3 regions of the Maridesulfovibrio zosterae DSM 11974 genome follow, and region 1 is predicted to be linked to each of the others. Evidence: predicted binding sites of a transcription regulator. Region 1 holds the regulator's gene; each other region holds the start of a gene.

Region 1 (3,285 bases):
GACCGAAAGAAGTTGTACGCGGTATCAATCTTACCGTGCGTGAAGGCGAAGTTGTGGGATTGCTTGGTCCTAACGGGGCAGGTAAAACTACTACATTTTATATGCTGGTCGGTGTTGTTAAACCTACTTCCGGTGAGGTTTATTACAATAAAAAAACGATTACCAGACTGCCTCTGCATGAGAGAGCCCGTCAGGGAATCAGTTACCTGCCACAGGAAAGTTCTATTTTTAAAAAGCTTTCTGTGCGTAAAAATCTGGAAATTATTATCGAGCATACCGGACTTTCAGGTAAAGCCGTCGGTAAGAGAGCTGATGAATTGCTTGACCAGCTTAATATTCTTCGCCTGGCTGACCAGAAAGCCATGTATCTGTCAGGTGGCGAAAGGAGACGTTTGGAAATAGCTCGGGCTATGATCAACAATCCCAAGTTCATCCTTCTCGATGAACCATTTGCTGGGATCGACCCTATCGCGGTAATTGATATTCAGGATATTATTTCCAGCCTTAAAGATATGGGGCTGGGTATTCTTATTTCTGACCATAACGTCCGTGAGACACTCTCCATTTGTGATCGGGCCTATCTGGTATACGAGGGTAGGGTTATTCTCAACGGTTCACCTGAGAGTATTGTGAAGAATACCAAAGCCAGACGTCTTTATCTGGGTGACAGTTTCAGTTTATAAGCTACACTGCTATAGAAATGTGGATATTTTTAATGCCGGATTCCTGTTGGAATTCGGCATTTTTTTGCTAGTTTTTATTAATTTTGTCATTGCTGATTTACAGTTTTGAAGAACATTGGTACACTTTTTTCATATGTCTTAATGTAAATTAAAAAAGTCAGTAATTACAGATAAATCTGTACAACTTGTTGCAAGCTGCAAAGTAGTGTGGCATACTTTAGATAAGCCCATAGAGTAGTGAAGAGCAAATTTATAAAGGGCTGACTTAGTTTTTTTTGCCGAAAATTATTTCTAATTGAATATATTGTATTAAATTACGAAGGTGGCGGACATTTATGGGGTTGGAACTTAGACAACAATTAAAGCTTACTCAGCAACTGGTGATGACTCCTCAGTTGCAGCAGGCAATCAAGTTGTTGCAGCTTTCCAGATTGGAGTTAGTTGATTCCGTTCATCAGGAACTAATGGAAAATCCGATCCTTGAGGAAGCAGAGGCAGCTGAAAGAACTGATTCTCCTGATGCTGATGCCGGAACAGCAACAGCTGAAGATGCTCAGATTTCCAAAGATGCTGACTGGGAAAATTATCTCGGTGAGTTTTCAAGTACTTCCAAGCAGTCATCATCACGTGAATCAGAAGCATTTGAAGACGGAATGTCTTTTGAGTCACGATTGACCAAGTCAACTTCTCTTGATGGACATTTGAGCTGGCAGATGTGTTTATCTGATTTTACTGAAAAGGAAGTGGCCATTGGCGACTGCATTATTGGTAATCTTAGCTCAGGTGGCTTTTTAAGGATTGAGTTGGAAGAAGTCTGTGAAACGTGTTATGCTGAAATCGAAGAAGTTGAAGAGGTTCTGCATAGGATACAAAGATTCGACCCTGTGGGGGTGGCTGCACGTACTCCTCAGGAATGTTTACTGATTCAAATGGAAGTGCTTAAGCTTGATGATGATCCTATTCTGGTCTCACTTGTACGGGATCATCTGGATGATCTGGAAAAGAAGCGGTATAAGCCTCTGGCCCGTAAATTCAAGCTTAGTATGGAAGATTTAAAGAGTTATCTTGACTTGATGCAGATACTTGATCCTTTACCCGGAGCAAGTTTTTCAGGCGGAGACTCTTTCTATGTCAGCCCTGATGCTTATGTTTATGAATATGATGGTGATTTTGTCATAGTTTTAAACGAAGACGGTCTTCCAAAGTTGCAGATGAATGCATTTTATGTGGAGACACTGGCATCCACTAAGGGAGAGGATAAGGAATATTTTCAGGAAAAGATGCGCTCGGCGCAGTGGCTCATGAAGAGCCTGTATCAGAGGCAGAGAACCCTGTATAAGGTCCTGGAATCCATAGTAAGATTTCAACGAGGTTTTTTTTCAGAAGGTGTTACAAAGTTAAAACCGCTTATTTTGAAGGAGGTTGCCGAAGATATTGAGATGCATGAATCTACGGTGAGCCGCATCACTACAAATAAGTATGTGTCGACACCTCACGGGATCTTTGAACTTAAATTTTTCTTTAACAGTGCTCTCGGTCTTGATGATGGTTCTCAGGTCGGTTCTGAATCTGTAAAAGCAACGATCAAAAAATTGATCAGTGAAGAAAACAGTAAGAAACCCATCAGTGACGAAAAAATTGCTGAATTGCTTAAACAGCAGCTTGAAGTCAACATCGCGAGAAGGACTGTAGCCAAGTACAGGACTGCAATGGGAATCCTGTCCTCGTCCAAGAGGAAAAAGGTTTTCTAATGTAAGTCCGGAGAACAAGCATATTCACCCATTACGAAGGAGGCTCTTTATGAACATTGTATTTACCTTTAAGAACTTCGACGCATCTGAACATCTGAAGGAATATGCAAACACTCGATTCTCCAAGCTTGTCAAGTTTGTAACAAACCCTGATAACACTGAAATGCAGGTGAATCTTTCAGTGGAGAAGTTCAGGCATGTTGCAGAAGTTGTGTTGAGCTCTGATCATTTGCAGATCTCTGCATATGAGGTGTCCGAGGACATGTATTCCACCGTGGATATGGTTCTGGACAAGCTCGAAGCCCAGCTTCGCCGCGCACGTGAAAAGATGAGGAGTCATAGACGTAAGGAAGATATTCCTGCTCGTATGGACGTTTTGAGCTATGCGGAAGAAGACGTTTACAGAGAACCTGTAATTGTTGAATCAGATTCCTTTGTGCCTAAGCCCATGAGTATTGATGAAGCTGCTGAGCAGCTCCAGTCTCTTGATCATGAGTTCCTTGTTTTCAGAAATGCGGATAACGAAGCTATTAATGTAATATACCGTCGTAATAACGGCGACTTCGGTTTGATTGACCCGGGATACTAACTGATGAATATAAGTGATAATCTGGTAAAGGATCTGGTTATTTATGAACTGCAAAGCTCTGAAAAGGCTGAAGTTCTAAAGGAAATGGTTTCCGCTCTTGAAGGCACAGGTCTTGAAATTGACGTGGATGAAGCCATGCGGGTCCTGATTGATCGTGAAAAACTTGGAACAACCGGTATAGGGGATGGCATAGCCATCCCCCACGGAAAACTGGAATGTCTTGAAGAAATTGTTGTAATTGTCGGCAGATCTGCTGATGGTG
Region 2 (3,285 bases), on a different contig from region 1:
ATATTCATTAGTATTTCTCTTTAATTTATATTTACTGTGATTTTGTTGAATAAAATTGACCTTATTTAATTAAAAGGTCAATTCATGTTGCATAAAATAGAGATGGTATTTTTAAAATATACACACAAGTTAAAGGGGTCATGATTTAGAGTTCTGTTTATTACCTGTTATTTTTTTGAATAGAATTGTTGCCCTTTATTGGTTCTACAGGTAATAATTAATTAAATTTCATAATAGGAGAACTCAATGAAGGTTTGTATCTGGGGAGCAAGAGGTTCCCTCCCTGCCACATTCAATGCTGAGAGATCAAGGGCTAAAGTTAAAGCAGCTCTTGAAATCGCTATTGAAAAAGGTGTTGATTCAACAACGGATCTTGATTCTTTTATTGATAACGAACTTCCTTTTCCTGTCCGGGCTTCTTACGGTACGAACACTCCTTGCATTCAGATTGAAGGCGCTGATGACGAATATATAATTTGCGATTGCGGAACTGGCTTGCGTGATCTGGGCAATAAAATCATGGAAGAGCGGCAGGGCAGGTCCGGAGCTCATTATCATATTCTTATCTCCCACCTCCATTGGGATCACCTTCAGGGGTTTCCATTTTTTGTTCCAGCCTATGTACCCGGAAATCATATTTCGTTTTATGGTGGGCATCCCGGAATTGAAAAAGCGTTGCGCAATCAGCAAAGTGAACCGGGTTTTCCTGTCCATTTTGATCACCTTGGTTCCAAAATTGATTTTACGCGGCTTAAAAATGGACAGGAGTTTGAGCTTTGCGGAGTGAAAATTATAGTTAAAGCTCAATATCATCCCGGCGGTTCTTTTGGTTACCGGTTTGAAAAAAATGGCAAGTCTGCTGTATATTCAACCGATTGCGAACATAAGAGCGCTACAGCTCTAAATGATAAAGATTTTGTAGATTTTTTCAGAGATGCAGATCTGCTAATTATGGATGCTCAATATTCATTTGCTGAAGCAAACTCCATTAAAGAAGACTGGGGACATTCCAACAATATTATTGCTGTAGAATTATCCGGCCTTGCAGGAGTGAAAACACTTTGCCTTTTCCATCAGGAGCCGATTCTTGATGATTTTCAACTGCATAAATTTTTAGAAGATACTCGAGAATTTGCCGGGCTGGTTGAAAGTAAACCGGATAAGATTATAATGGCACAGGATGGATTGTGTATTGATCTATAGTGACAAGTAAAGTTGATGTTCATAAGGCTCACCTGAATTCAGGTGGGCCTTTTTTCTTGTGCATCACCGTTTATGTCTTATTTTTGACTTTTTCATTTTCTAGCATTCGCTATATCTTTATTAACCCTTATAATATCCGACGATTAAGCAATTGGCATTACCTTTGCTTGATGTTGATTGATAATTTTATCCACTTTATTTTTAATCAATCAGACTGTGGAGTCCGGTATGAAATTTGACGATTTAAAAAGTGAACTTGAACTTATGGACTTCGATTCCAATGATGCAGACACATCCGGTATGAACGGATGGTCAGTGCCTTGGGCTGATTTGATGATGGTCATGTTCGTTTTGTTTGTAGTGCTGTTCATATACAGCCAGTCCAAAGAAAATATCAAAGTTATTTTTGAAGGGAATGCCCAGACAGAGGTTTCAAATAATCCAGCTAAGGATCTGATTGAAATGATTTCGTTTCATCGCGATGCCATGAGCAGTACTACCAGTGTGATCATGACCCCTCAGGATGTTTTGTATCGCAGTGATGACGGTGCTGTCAGTATGAAGGAAGAGGGCGGAGAGCTTAAAATTGTCATGCGTGGGGATGCTTTTTTTTCTGCCGGTAAAAGCAGTTTTGAAAATAAAACCCGTCAATATCTTGCTGAAGTGGCTGAAGTGCTTAAAACCAGCAATCATGCCATCCATATCGTTGGCCATACCGATGACAGTGATATTAATATGATTGGCCGCCAGAAAGCTTTTGAATTGTCTGCTACACGCGCTGCACGAGTGGCTGAATATTTTATTAACGAAAAATCTATCAATCCTGTTCGTATCATAGTCAGCGGAAGAGGTAATTCTGCTCCAGAACTTCCCGGAGAGATGGGGAAAGTTTCAGGCAATAACCGCAGGGTTGAGATTGTTGTGATCAATACTGACATAAGTAATGCCAAATAAGGAGGTCTGTAATGAATAAGAAAAATTTAGCAGGTGTTGTAATTTCTGCCATAGTTTTCATGGCCAGTTTCTGGTTTAGCGGTGGAATTGCTCTTTACTGGAATGCAGCGGCGATGGTTATTGTTATCTCCGGTCTGGCTGTGGCTGTTATGTTGAGTTATCCGGTAGAACAGCTTCGGGAAGCATTTAAAGTTGTTCACGTAGCTTATTCCGGACGCCTTACAACACATGAAGAAATAGTTGATACATTACTTGACCTCAGCGTCAGGTCTCGCATGGATGGTATGCTTTCACTTGAAAAAGCCGGGGAAAAAACAACAATTTCATTTCTTAGAAATGCTCTGATGCTGTTAGTGGATAATTTCGAAGAGGAAGAAATTAAAGACTGCCTTAAAACGGAAATGTCATTTTTCCATATGAGACGTAGTGAATCGGAACGAATTTTCCAGTCAATGGCTCGTTACGCACCCGCTTTCGGAGTAGCAGGATCTGTAATAGGGTTGATCGGTCTGCTTATGGGTATCGATAATCCGGCTGTTATCCTCCAGCATATCCCTGTTGCCTTTATTTCAACTCTATACGGGGTTATTTTCAGCAATATGATTTTTGCGCCAATGGCGGAAACAGTTCGCTCAAGAACCCGTAATGAGCTGATTAATCAGAAAATGATTATGGACGGGGTTGTTGCCATCAAAAAAGAACAGAATCCATATAAACTGGAAAGAAAGCTTGTGGCCTTCCTTTGTCCTGAGGATCGTGAGGCCAAGACTGAGGCTCTACGCAATATCACCCGCAAGTATATTAAAATGCGTAAGGATGAAAAGCAGTCAAAAGAAAAGGTTCTGCGTGAAGTCCCTTTAGTGAAAGCTAAGGCATCATAATAGATATTAGAATATCCTCCGGCATTAAAGTTAATCAATACCGGAACACTGGCCTTATAGTTCGGGCTGGAGTTTCGGTATTTTTTTTGTCTATTTTTTGACAGACTTTGAGGTTTAATAAAAATAGGGAATTGCGCATTTACTTTGCTGCATCGATTGTATTAATGTATTTAAAGAGTATACGGGTACTTGCATAAATACTTAACATACGAATTTACAGGCAGGAGTTATGGGAAGAGTTTTAGCT
Region 3 (3,285 bases), on a different contig from region 1:
CTCACACTTATTGATCTTGAAGGCATCGACATCTTATTTGTTGAAAATGTCGGCAACCTTGTCTGCCCGGCAGAATTCAATGTGGGCGAAGATCACAAAGTAACCTTGCTTACAGTGACTGAAGGAGATGACAAACCGGAAAAATATCCTCTCATGTTTCATATCTCATCAGTCATGATACTTAACAAAATAGACCTGCTCCCATACGTAGACTTCGACCTCGAAAAAGCTAAAAATCATGCAAGAAAACTCAATGCAGACATTGAACTATTCCCTCTGTCATGCCGCACACGAGAAGGGCTGGATGGCTGGTACAACTGGCTTAGAAAAGCCCGCGCAGCTAAAGCATAAATAGATTTATATAAGCCTCCGGATGGTGTACGAACTGTTTTATTTTATACTTTTCGCACTTGAAAATTAAATTTTCTCTCCGGAGGCTTAGATTTTGACAGGATGGTTTTTCCTTCTCTTTGGCACGTAAGCCACCTGAGGTATATTTAAATGAAATTTCCCAGCAATCTTCCTTGCTCAGCCGTATTAGACTCCCTTGCGGATGGTGTTTTTACTGTTGATCTTGATTGGAACATCACCTTCTTCAATGAAGCAGCAAGCCGAATCACCGGTGTTCCTTCTGATGAAGCTGTTGGTTCTAAGTGCTGGGATGTATTTCATTCAAGTCTTTGTGATGGAAACTGTGCATTAAAAACGTGCATGATCGACTGCGGACGCATCAGTAACAAATCAATTTTCTTTATTCATGCTGACGGACGTAAAGTTCCTGTCTCCATCAGCGCATCACCTCTGGTAGATGCTGACGGTAAGATACTTGGAGGAGTGGAAAGCTTTCGAGATCTGACTGATATTCAAATGATTCGCCGTGCAGTTGAAGACTCTCGTCGTTTTGAGGATATTATTGGAAAAAGCAAAGCTCTGGCAAAAGTATTCTCAATTTTACCTCAGGTAAGTAAAAGCGAAGCTACGGTCCTATTGCTGGGAGAGTCCGGTACAGGTAAGGAGCTGTTTGCCAGAGCAATTCATAATTTAAGTGATCGCAAAAATGGCCCTTTCGTAGCTGTAAACTGCGGGGCACTACCGGATAACCTCCTTGAATCGGAACTGTTCGGTTACAAAGAAGGGGCATTCACGGATGCCCGTAAAGATAAAGCAGGACGATTTGCACTGGCTGCAGGCGGAACTATTTTTCTCGATGAAATAGGCGACATGCCAGCTAAATTACAGGTCAAGCTGCTCAGAGTCTTGCAGGAAAAAACCTTTGAACCGTTAGGAGCTGTTTCAAGCGTAAAAACAGATGTACGTGTTATTGCTGCTACTAATAAAAATTTAACTGACCTTGTTGAGCAGGGTCTTTTCCGTCAGGATTTATATTACCGCCTGAATGTGGTAACTCTTAATCTTCCAGCCCTCAAAGACAGAGTAGAGGACATTCCGCTACTCATTAATCACTTCATCAGCAGACTTAATGCTCTTCAAGGCAAAGACATTGACGGTCTTTCCGAAGATACATTGCAGATTCTTATGCGACACCCGTTTCCGGGGAACGTACGTGAACTTGAAAATATTCTGGAATTTGCTTTCATCTTATGCCCTTCTGGTTTCATTCAGGTTGAACACCTTCCGGAATATATGCAGCCGCAAACCAAAGTAACGACTTCATCAGACAACATGCCCATGACTATGGAAGAAGTAAAATGTCTTGCAGCCAGACGTGCCCTTGAACGCAATAATGGTAAAAAGATGGCAACATGCCGTGAACTTGGCATATCCAAAGACACTTTGCGCCGCATACTTACTAATTGTGAAGAACAGGACTCATAATTAGCCCTTTCCTTTAAAGACAGACTCATTTCTCGCCTCAAAAACAGTCTAAATAATTCAAGACAAGCACCAAGCATCTGTAATAATTTATTTTTAAATTACAGGCATGGGCTATGCTTTGCTTATATCCATGAGAGGATTCGAAGGACGCAATAATAATTCAAAGCTACTTTGTTTAGCATGTTTTGAGAACAGGCTTGCCTCAGTATTTGACAATGCTTCGGAACTGAAACTGTTTCGAGTTGAAGACAATAAAATTTGCCCCGCAGGTTACCTATCCCTTCCCTCAGAAGACCCAAAGGACAGGACATCCGCCATAACAACCTGCGGGGCAACGTTTTTAATATGCGGCGCCATATGCGGCTGTACCAGAAATGATCTGGAGCAGGCTGGCGTAAAAGTCATCCCATGGATAAGAGGGATGGTTGATGAAATTCTTGAAGCATACAGCCAGAACTGTCTGGAAAACTATATGATGCCTGGTTGCGGCGGTAGAGTCGGAACGTCAGGAAAATGCAGACAGGATGGCAGAGGCTTCAAAAATAAGAGAGCCGGACGAGGCGCAGGCCGAATGGTCGGTGCGACTTTAAATTCCGGACCAAGGAGAGATTAATATGAAAATTGCAATAAGCTGTCAGGGTAATGATCTTAACGGTGATATTGATCCCCGTTTCGGTAGGGCTAAAGGATTTCTAATCTGCGATACAGAAACAGATACCCAAGAATATGTTGATAATACCCAGAATCTTAATGCAGCTCAGGGAGCAGGAATACAATCAGCTCAAAATGTTGCTGCAACGGGTGCAACAGCTGTAATTACAGGACATGTTGGCCCTAAAGCATACACTGCTCTTGAAAAAGGACGCATTCAAGTTTGCCTGAAAGAAGGTGGAACCGTGGCACAAGCTCTTTCTGATTTTAAAGACGGAAAACTTAGTTCGGCAAGCGGTGCAGACAAACCAGGTCACTGGTAGAGTTTAACTCCAGTTCAGTCATGCCTTTTTCTCCTCTCCCTTGTGTGCAGGCATGACTGAACATTTTACGCTCGAAATTAAGGCATTGACAAGATAGACTCAGGTCTTAGTTTAATTCAAAGATTTTCAACATGAAGCCCTGAAAAAAGGGCTTGTTTTTTAAAATAAAACTCCCTCTTTCAGTGAGGGGCAGGAGATTTATAAATGAGTGATCATGCTTGCGGAAGCTGTTCTTCCTCCGGTTCAGGTTGTTCTTCTCAGGGCTGTAGCCCCGAGGACATGAAACTGAAAAAAACTCTTTCAAGAATCAAACACAAGATTGTAGTTATTTCCGGTAAAGGCGGCGTAGGTAAAAGTACTGTTGCCACGAATATTGCTGTAGCTCTTTCCCTTGCTGGCAAGCAGGTCGGACTCCTTGACGTAGATGTGCATGGACCAAGTGTTCCACGGCTTCTTAGCCTTGAAGATCAGAAAC

The links. Region 1 encodes sigma-54, which starts transcription at its own class of promoters, with help from an activator protein. Its sites were predicted from a motif close to CTGGCACGGNNNNTGCTT; they were not measured.
Region 2: a site for sigma-54 is predicted at 1,355-1,372, ahead of H589_RS0113280 (OmpA/MotB family protein). Genes of this name have one in related genera too.
Region 3: a site for sigma-54 is predicted at 1,938-1,955, ahead of H589_RS0116975 (NifB/NifX family molybdenum-iron cluster-binding protein). Genes of this name have one in related genera too.

Annotation. Positions count from the first base shown of each region.
Region 1 is NZ_AUDC01000016.1:7,049-10,333, reverse strand. It holds gene lptB (LPS export ABC transporter ATP-binding protein) at 1-683, shown strand, start outside; gene rpoN (RNA polymerase factor sigma-54) at 1,019-2,434, shown strand; gene hpf (ribosome hibernation-promoting factor, HPF/YfiA family) at 2,484-3,023, shown strand; gene H589_RS0110165 (PTS sugar transporter subunit IIA) at 3,027-3,285, shown strand, end outside.
Region 2 is NZ_KE384342.1:380,273-383,557, forward strand. It holds gene H589_RS0113270 (Maf family protein) at 1-8, opposite strand, end outside; gene H589_RS0113275 (MBL fold metallo-hydrolase) at 247-1,203, shown strand; gene H589_RS0113280 (OmpA/MotB family protein) at 1,432-2,157, shown strand; gene H589_RS0113285 (motility protein A) at 2,169-3,038, shown strand; gene H589_RS0113290 (glucokinase) at 3,268-3,285, shown strand, end outside.
Region 3 is NZ_KE384343.1:155,681-158,965, reverse strand. It holds gene hypB (hydrogenase nickel incorporation protein HypB) at 1-351, shown strand, start outside; gene H589_RS0116980 (sigma-54 interaction domain-containing protein) at 502-1,836, shown strand; gene H589_RS0116975 (NifB/NifX family molybdenum-iron cluster-binding protein) at 1,967-2,449, shown strand; gene H589_RS0116970 (NifB/NifX family molybdenum-iron cluster-binding protein) at 2,451-2,810, shown strand; gene H589_RS0116965 (iron-sulfur cluster carrier protein MrpORP) at 3,015-3,285, shown strand, end outside.